DNA from 2 places in the Virgibacillus ainsalahensis genome. Region 1 is predicted to be linked to the other one. Evidence: riboswitches for the same ligand, from Rfam matches in the RefSeq annotation. Region 1 holds a riboswitch; the other holds the start of a gene.
What was found. A riboswitch is a leader RNA that binds a small molecule or an ion and turns the genes downstream of it on or off. The one in region 1 is predicted to bind cobalamin.
Positions count from the first base shown of each region.

Region 2: it holds a riboswitch for cobalamin, as region 1 does, so the genes downstream of both, ACZ427_RS08370 (DUF4430 domain-containing protein) here and ACZ427_RS18810 (ribonucleoside-diphosphate reductase subunit alpha) in region 1, are expected to answer to the same signal.

Region 1 covers NZ_AP043943.1:3,790,479-3,795,364, forward strand. Annotated here, with positions in the region: gene gdhA (NADP-specific glutamate dehydrogenase) at 1-631, opposite strand, end outside; gene ACZ427_RS18805 (LysR family transcriptional regulator) at 783-1,688, shown strand; cobalamin riboswitch at 1,778-1,974, shown strand; gene ACZ427_RS18810 (ribonucleoside-diphosphate reductase subunit alpha) at 2,231-4,453, shown strand; gene ACZ427_RS18815 (flavodoxin) at 4,450-4,884, shown strand; gene ACZ427_RS18820 (ribonucleotide-diphosphate reductase subunit beta) at 4,865-4,886, shown strand, end outside.
Region 2 covers NZ_AP043943.1:1,741,511-1,746,396, forward strand. Annotated here, with positions in the region: gene ACZ427_RS08355 (hypothetical protein) at 1-520, opposite strand, end outside; gene sigX (RNA polymerase sigma factor SigX) at 517-1,050, opposite strand; gene ACZ427_RS08365 (ECF transporter S component) at 1,147-1,662, opposite strand; gene ACZ427_RS08370 (DUF4430 domain-containing protein) at 1,670-2,092, opposite strand; cobalamin riboswitch at 2,368-2,549, opposite strand; gene ACZ427_RS08375 (ATP-binding protein) at 2,601-4,364, opposite strand; gene ACZ427_RS08380 (response regulator transcription factor) at 4,364-4,886, opposite strand, start outside.

The sequences.
Region 1 (4,886 bases):
CGGTAATAACACCACCTTCAAAACTTCCGCGGATTTTTTTGTACTGTCCGAACATATAACCGATCTCTCTAGCACCTACGCCAATGTCTCCTGCTGGTATATCTGTATCCGGTCCAATATATCTGGCGAGTTCTGACATGAAGCTTCGGCAAAAGCGCATAATTTCATTATCTGATTTTCCTTTCGGATCAAAGTCAGCTCCGCCTTTACCGCCACCAATAGGCTGGCCTGTCAGGGAGTTTTTGATGATTTGCTCCAGTCCGAGGAATTTGACAATACTCAGGTTTACAGAGGGGTGAAAACGCAATCCGCCTTTATATGGCCCAATTGCACTATTAAACTGTACTCGATAACCACGGTTCACCTGTACATTTCCCTCGTCGTCGACCCACGGAACACGGAAAGTAATCACGCGTTCAGGTTCAACAAGTTGTTCAAGGATTCCTTTTTCCATATAAACCGGATATTTTTCAAAAATGGGGATAAGCGATTTGAAGATTAATGCGACCGCCTGATGGAATTCAGATTCATTAGGGTTTCGCATTACTACGGTATTATAAACTTTATCCATATATTCTTGGACGATTTTCTTTCTGCCAGTGTTACCTGTTTCTTTTGTAATACTTATCATAATGGATCTAGAACCTCCTAAATTATTTTATTTTAATGTGTCCGTAAATACAACATATGATATACTTTACATTAAAAAATTAATCGAAACAATATAAATAATAGATAAAACTGATGCCATTATGAGATAATAAAAGGAAGGGGGGAGTATATTGGAACTAAAACAGATCAAATATTTTATTGAAGTTGCGAAACGGGAACATGTGACAGAGGCTGCCCATGCCATGCATATCGCGCAATCTGCAGTGAGTAGGCAGATTTTTAATTTGGAAGCGGAACTTGGTGTTGATCTTTTTATACGAGAAGGGCGTACTGTGCGTCTAACAACAATTGGCAGAGTTTTTCTTGAACATATGGAACAAGCGATGTATGTTATTGATGACGCAGCACAGGTGATTGAAGAATATACAGATCCGGAGCGGGGAACTATTCATGTCGGTTTTCCCAGCAGTTTATCTGCATATATTCTCCCAACTGCCATTTCAGCATTTCGGGACCACTACCCAAATGTTAAATTTAAATTAAAACAAGGATCCTATCATAAATTAAAAGAAGCCGTAATTAATGGGGAAATTAATATGGCGCTATTGGGGCCTGTCCCCATGAATGAAAAAAAACTGCAGGGATCTATTTTATTCACAGAAAATATCTTCGCATTATTGCCGGTGAACCATTCTCTTGCAGAAGCTTCCTCCTTAAATTTGAATCAATTGCGCGAGGATTCATTTATATTGTTCCCTCAGGATTATGTGCTAAGGGATCTCATCATCAATGCCTGCACGCAGCTGGGGTTCAGCCCAAATGTCTCCTTTGAAGGGGAGGACATTGACGCAATTAAAGGTCTTGTTTCAGCAGGGCTCGGGGTTTCCCTGATTCCGGAAATTACCTTAATTGATAATTTGCCGCGTTCGACTGTTAAGATTCCGGTCACCGAACCAGATGTCACCAGAACGTTAGGTGTTATTATTCCTAAAGACCGTCAATTATTGCCGACAGAAAGAGTGTTTTATGAATTTTTGAAGGAATTCTTTATGCGTCTGGAAAAATTCCAGCATTAATTTGTGTTGGTTAAATGTTTGCTTTCCATAATTTAATATGATAATGTTTAATACAAGATATTGATAACTAATTAAAATTTAATACCATATGTTGTGTAATGAGTTAAGGTGACATATTGATGTCTGAAAAGGGAATCCAGTTATAAGCTGGAACTGCCCCCGCAACTGTACGTGTGGACGAAAAAGATATCCACTGTATCGCAAGCTGAAAAGCGATGATGATACGGGAAGGACTTTAGTAGGGAGAAGCATAAGTCAGGAGACCTGCCATAACTTGAAGTTTCATTTCTCCGGGGTGAGAGAAGGTGAGGCGGTGGAGATATTGACTTTTGTCGTCTGAAAACCGTTCATCCCAGGGGTGAACGGTTTTCTTAGCTTGGACGAAGGAGCGCGGAACTAGCAGCATGGAGCGCAGGAGTTTTTACGATGAACGCCGGTGTTCACGGAGTAAACGCTGGCCCTTGGAATCTAAAAAATAGAACTGCACTCAACCGGGAAAAACTGTTTTATACATACGAGGAGGTACCACTATGCTAACAAAAATGACAACGTTGGAAGAAAGCATTAGTCAAATGATTGATAAAGCATCAATCGGTTTATCCATCAACACAGAAAGTTATAAAGAAAAATCTTTAAGAATGTTAAATACCGCCAATTTTTCAGCAAAAACAGTAGATATGCTAATTAAAAATGCATTGGAAAATATTGATGAGGCTGAGCCGGATTGGACATACCTGGCTGCAAGAATCTATTTACAGCAACTGTACCGGGAAGCTTCAGAGAATCGTAACGATGAATCTACTAATCTATATGGAAACTTTTATCAGCTTATCGAAACATTGACAGAGCAGGGGATATATTCATCCGCTATCCTTTCAAAATATACAAAAGATGAAATCGACCATTTTGCAGAGCAGATCCAACCGCAAAATGATTCCCTGTTTAATTATTTGGGTATCTACAGCCTCGCCACACGTTATCTAGCAACAGATCATGAGAAAAATACGTTCGAATTGCCGCAGGAACGCTGGATGATTATATCCATGTATCTGATGCAGGATGAGGACCAGTCGCATCGATCAAAGTTTGTAACAGAGGCTTACTGGGCGCTTAGTAATTTGTATATGACAGTGGCAACCCCGACACTTAACAATGCTGGTAAAACACATGGCCAATTGTCCAGCTGCTTCATTGATACGGTGGATGACAGCCTGCAAGCAATTTATGACAGTAACACAGATATTGCCAAGCTTTCCAAGAATGGTGGCGGAATCGGCGTATATATGGGGAAAATCCGCAGCAGGGGAAGTACAATTAAAGGTTTTAAAGGCATGTCGAGCGGAGTCGTTCCATGGATTAAACAACTTAATAATACAGCTGTAAGTGTCGATCAGCTTGGAACAAGAAAAGGGGCTATTGCGATTTATCTCGATATTTGGCACAGAGATATTGAGTCCTTTCTCGACCTCAAATTAAATAATGGTGATGATCGCATGCGTGCACATGATATTTTTACCGGTGTAAGTTTGCCGGATCTTTTCATGGAAAAGGTGGAGAAACGTGAAGACTGGTACTTGTTCGACCCTCATGAAGTGCGTCAGACCATGGGGTATTCCCTTGAGGATTTTTATGACGAAGAAAAAGGAAATGGGTCGTTTCGGAGAAAATATGAGGAATGTGTCGAAACAGAAATTTTGTCGAAACGAAAAGTTCCAGCAATCGACATCATGAAACGAATCATGAAGTCACAGCTTGAAGCAGGCACACCGTTCATGTTTTACCGGGATGAAGTGAATCGACAGAATAGCAATCCGCATCATGGGATGATCTATTGTTCTAATTTGTGTACCGAAATTACGCAAAATCAATCACCGACGGAATTTATTGAGGAATTTGTTGAAAATGAGAATACAATTGTAAAAAAATATAAGGCCGGGGACTATGTTGTATGTAATTTGAGTTCGATTAATCTGGGGAAAGCTGTACCCGATAATGTTCTGGAGCGTTTGATAAAAATCCAGGTCCGCATGCTGGACAATGTTATCGATTTGAATACACTTCCAATCAAACAGGCGCAGCTCACCAATCAGAAGTACCGTGCGATTGGGCTTGGAACATTTGGCTGGCATCACTTGCTGGCAAAGGAAAACAAAGAATGGGAAACAGAGGAAGCGGTCATTCGTGCAGATGAATTGTATGAAAAAATTGCGTATTTGACGATTAAAAACAGTATGGAACTGAGCAGGGAAAAAGGAAGCTATCCGGCGTTTGAAGGAAGCAACTGGAGCACCGGCGCATATTTTCGCAATAAAGGCTATAGTGGTGAGCAATGGGATGAACTCCGTGAAGATGTAAAAGAATACGGCATACGTAATGGTTATCTTATGGCTGTCGCTCCAAACTCTTCAACTTCAATGATTGCAGGATCAACGGCAAGCATCGATCCGGTTTTTAAACCGTTTTATCATGAGGAGAAAAAAGATTTTAAAATTCCTGTCACTGCACCGGATATGACGCATCAAACCTATGATATTTACCGCCGCTCTGCCTATATTCTCGATCAGCGCTGGTCAGTCAGACAGAATGCAGCTAGACAAAAGCATGTGGACCAGAGTATTTCATTTAATTTCTATGTACCGAATACCATCCGGGCATCGGTATTGCTTGATTTGCATCTACAGGCATGGAAGGAAGGATTGAAGACAACGTATTATGTTCGATCAACATCCAATGATGTCGAAGAATGTGAGTGGTGTGAAAGTTGAGAGCTTTAATTGCTTATTTATCATACAGTGGAAATACGGAGGAGGTTGCTCTTCTCATTTCTGAACGACTTCAAAGGGAAGCGACTGAAGTCGAAATGCATCGAATCGGGATTGATGCGCCAATTGATCCATCAAGCTATCATATTATCTTCCTTGGTACGTTCACCTGGGAGACTGGCAGCACACCAGATGAAGTGAAGGATTTCATTCTGGAAATCGGTTATAAACCGGAAAATATTGTCGTATTTGGAACAGGCGATACCCAATTTGGCGGGGAATCACTATTTTGCAAAGCTGTGGATAAATTGGTTACATTCTATAACAGTAAATATTCTGGTTTGAAAATAGAACAATCCCCACGAGGGAGTCAGGAACAGTTAATAGAAGATTGGATAGAAGGAGTGTTGCATGATGCCAAGAGCTATGCTTGAAA
Region 2 (4,886 bases), 1.8 Mb from region 1:
GATTATTATAATGTGTTGATATATCATCAGACTCCGATACGATTAGCGATAAAGGAATCACGTATTGCTGTTTTGAATCCGAAATAGCTCCATGAACAATTGTCATATTATCTCCAATTTCCTGTATGACATGAGTATCTGAGGAAGGATCCGCCAGCATCGTTTCCTGCTCGACATCATCATTGCTGGATTCCTGTCCAAATGAATCAGTTGTAGATTCTTGTTGATTTTCAGTGACCTCATTTTGATCGGAAACATCGAGTGCATAGTCTGCGGATTGTTCGTCATTATTTTGAAACATTGATGAATTCAATAATGACGGTACAATAAATACAATGATTACAAAAGTCATTATTATTCCTAAAGCAGGTATAAACCTTTTATTTTTATTCACTTTTACGTCTTTATCCTGATGTGAGGAGATCCGCTGGAATAAGTCGTCTTTATCTGTTTCGTCAATTATCACAGGAAATTGCTTGAGCTTATCTGCAATCTTTTGCTTTTCCTGTTCTTCCATCATGCTTCTCCCCCTTTCTCCTGATCTTCTGATATGAATTTCTTTAATGCATTTAACCCTCTATGTTGCGTGGTTTTCACCTTACTCACACTAAAGTTTAATATTTCAGCAGTTTCCTTGATTGAAAAGGATTGTATATAACGCAATATCAGTACACTTTTTTGATCGTTGGTGCATTGATCCAAATATTTATAAATCCTCTTCATTTCATCACTTTGTATCGCAATTTCTTCTGGCAATGGAGTATCATCCTGAATCAACTCCCCTTTTTCACCCCAGTCGAAGAATTCCAGTATTCGCTTCTTTTTTCTATTTTTGGAACGGAAATAATCATAGGTAACATGTCTTGCAATCGAAAATAACCATGTTTTCTCACTACTTTCTCCCTTAAATGTTTCAAATGATTTTAAAACTTTTATGTATACTTCCTGAACAAGGTCTTCTGTTAATTGCTTATCTTTTACCATATAAAAAATGAACTGAAACAAGTCCTTATGGTAATTATCATATATTCGATCGAAAACGGCCCTCATATAGTACCTCCGTTCATTCAATTAGTCGTTTGGCATCATTATAATGTTACAATGTAATATTACTATAATGGAAAAAAAGAAAAACACCAACTCGTATCAGTTGATGTTTTGCAGATCAAAACGTTTATCGGAGTATTTTTTTAAAAAATATGAAATAGCTGGATAAAGCAGCACGATGAAAATTGCGTTTCCTATTGCATGTGAGGTATCAAATGGCAGTCCTGCTAAATAGTATGGCAGGAATTTCCCGGTAACCTGGTAAGTTGTCAAGGAAACTATAAATCCATATAAATACCCACTAAATATTCCATATATTACAATAACCAATAATGGAATTCGTTTCCAAGTCTTTCCAATGCATCCACTTATCAATCCGATGATAGCCCACGAAATAACTTGCCAAATTGTCCAAATGCCCATACCTAATAATATATTGGATAAAAATGTTGTTAATAATGCCAACATTACTGCAGCTAATGGTCCTAGAAACAAACCACTGATGATGATAATCGCTGTAACCGGCTGAACATTTGGCAGAAATCCTAAAGCAAATCTGCCGACGACAGCCAATGCTGCAAGAAGTGCCAGCAGGGTTATTTTATATGTATTCAATATTACATCATTCCCATGCCTGCAAATCAAATGTAACTTCATCATCAGGTGATAACTCGAGCTCTTCCGCTCCTACCATAGCCGTCTCCCCATTCACAAAAAACATCCATGATTTTTCCTCGCCCTCTTCTGGGGCTATTCCATCTATAGAGGTAATAAATCCTCCATCATGTTCGATATCAAAGTTTTCTTCCATTACATCCATTAGAATGGCATCTTCTTCTATTGCTACTTCTTCTTCCGTTATTACTTCATCACCATCGTCCTTTGAGAGTGTAATGGTAACCGATTCTTCACTTTCCTGTGTTTCCGCTGGCTGTTCCTGACTAGCTTCAGTTGATTCTTCCTGTTGAGAATCATTCGCGCCACATCCTGCGAGGACTCCAATAACCAGCATGAGGATTCCCAGACGCAACATCCATTTGTTCATTTTATTCCATCTCCTTCGTTAATAGTTTGTAATTAAGGATACGTTTGCGATTAAAAATCTTCATTATTTTAGAAAAACTTGGTTTATCATCAAGACCTGATCACCAAACCCTAAGAAATTATATTCTTTACTCCATATAAATCATTTTTTTCTAAAATAAAAAAAGAAAAGCTAACTCGTCATCGAGTTAGCTTCCTGCAGACAATCGAAACATAAAAAGGTCGGTTTATGCATTTATGTATCCGGTTGTCTCAATCGCTCATACCCTCGAAGCATTGAAACAGAAGAATTTGGCAGGTCTACTGACTTATGATTCTTACCTACTCTAAGCCCTTCCCATATGACTATTCATACAGTGGTTTCGCTTATTTCGTTAATCATTTACAGTTGCGAGGACAGTTCCGGATTTTCACCGGATTCCCTTTTAAGCAATTACACCAACATTCCCTAGATGTATTCAATTCAATTACTATTTAAATCATATCATATATTGATCGTTTAGAACATATTAATTATTTTGAGGTAGTTTGAAAGTGAATGTAGTCCCTTCATTTTCTTTACTTTTAACTGTCAGCGTTCCGTGGTGTGCATCTATTATATTTTTTGCGATTGCTAGTCCCAAACCAGTTCCTTTTTTAGATTTATTTCTGGTTCTGGCCTTATCTGCTTTGTAAAAGCGTTCAAATACGAACGGTAAATCCGCTTCAGCAATTCCACTACCACTATCTTCAATATCAACATGGAATTCATGCTTACCAGATTCGATATGAACTTTAACAAAACCGTGTTCATCGGTATGACGGATAGCGTTATCAATTAAGTTTGTGAAAACCTGTTCAATTCGGTCAGGATCTATGGACACTTTTGGTTCAATTAAATTCTTGGTGAGTATTAATTCAATATGATTGTCTTCTGCCACACCCTTAAATTTTTTTAAAATACGATCTACATAAATATCTGCTTCAACTACTTCTACATTTAACTGGATATGCCCTGCTTCCATCCGGGCAAGATCGAGCAGTTCATTCACAAGCCTGCCCATGCGTAAGGATTCTTCATGAATAATTCCTGCGAGTTCATTTTTATCTTCTTTGCTTTCAGCTACATCATCTACAATCGCTTCACTATAGCCCTGCAACATAGAAATCGGTGTCCGTAATTCATGTGATACATTTGCAATGAAATCCTTACGCAATATATCTGACCGTCTTTCATCTGTCATATCCCGGATAACAGCAACTGCGCCCCGGACGTAAGATTGGTCATATAATGGAGTCATCAGCATTACCCAGTTTCTCCCCTGCAATTGAAATTCATTTAAAGATTCTGACTCGCCATCAATGACTTTCTGTAGAATTTCATGTAATTCACTGGGAAGCTTTTTATTATCCATATCATTATCTATATTATTTTCAAAAAACCAATCGTCGATAAATTTTTCCGCAGGTGGATTGGTTACAATCATATCCCCATTGCGATTCAAGGTAATCACACCATCAGCCATGGACCGCACAATACTGGACAGCTGTTCTTTTTCCTGCCTTAGTGCATTAATATGAAATTTGAGTTGCCTGCCCATACGATTGAACGCGATTGCCAGCTCACCAATTTCATCATGGGTTAATATTGGAACTTTCGTATTAAATTCTCCTTTTGTTAAGTCGAATGCAGCTTCACGCATTTTAATCAATGGTGAAGTAATACGAGTAGATAGAAAAACTGCAAAAATAGTCGTTAAAACAATGGCAATTCCAGCTGTAAGCAATATGATCCTTGTCGTTTCAGCTTTTGTTTGTGCGATTACATCTAATGATTGATATACAAAGACTCCACCATCATTTGTTGAAACTGGTGCACCTACCAACATTGCCTCTGTATCACTATTAGGTAATATCATATGGTTCACGATTTCTTCATTTTCTGTAAACATCTGTCTTAATTCCTCTTCATTTTCTAACCATGTTTCCTCAAATTCAGTTAAATTTTGATTCGCAGTATCAGAAACCCAAATATCACCATCGTCAAATACGATAGCGACACGACTATCCAAATCAATAATACGTTCTGCCGTCTCAATCACCAAAGACTTTTCAGGATGCTGCTCGACCAAAATGGAAACTTTTGTCGCCGTCTGCATCATTGCTTCTTCAGCTTCTTGCATATGAAAGTTTTCAAAAAACTCCAGTAATAACATTGTAAGTACGAATAATACAAAAGAAACTAGCAATAAAATCGTTATTGCTAGTTTTCCCACTACACTACGCCATATCATTATACATCATCTACCTCAAATTTATATCCTATTCCCCATACAGTTACAATCATTTTTGCTGCTTCTTTTGATACATTATTTAATTTTTCCCGCAACCGTTTTACATGTGTGTCAACTGTACGTAAATCACCGAAAAACTCATATTGCCATACTTCTTTTAGCAATTGTTCCCGATTAAAAACTTTATCTGGAGATTCTGCCAGGAAACAAAGCAATTCATATTCTTTGGGGGTCAAGCCAACCTCTGTACCACCAGCGGTAACTCTATGTGCATCATGGTCAATCGTTAAATGAGGGAAAACCATGATGTTTTTAGCAGTCGCTTCAGTATTATTAAAATTGGAATTGGATACTCGGCGAAGTAATGCTTTTACACGAAGTACGACTTCCCTTGGGCTGAATGGTTTAACAATATAATCATCTGCCCCGACTTCAAAGCCCTGAACTCTATTTGCCTCTTCTCCTTTAGCTGTCAGCATTATAATAGGAGTAGTCTTTTCCTTTCTCAGCTCCTCACTGACT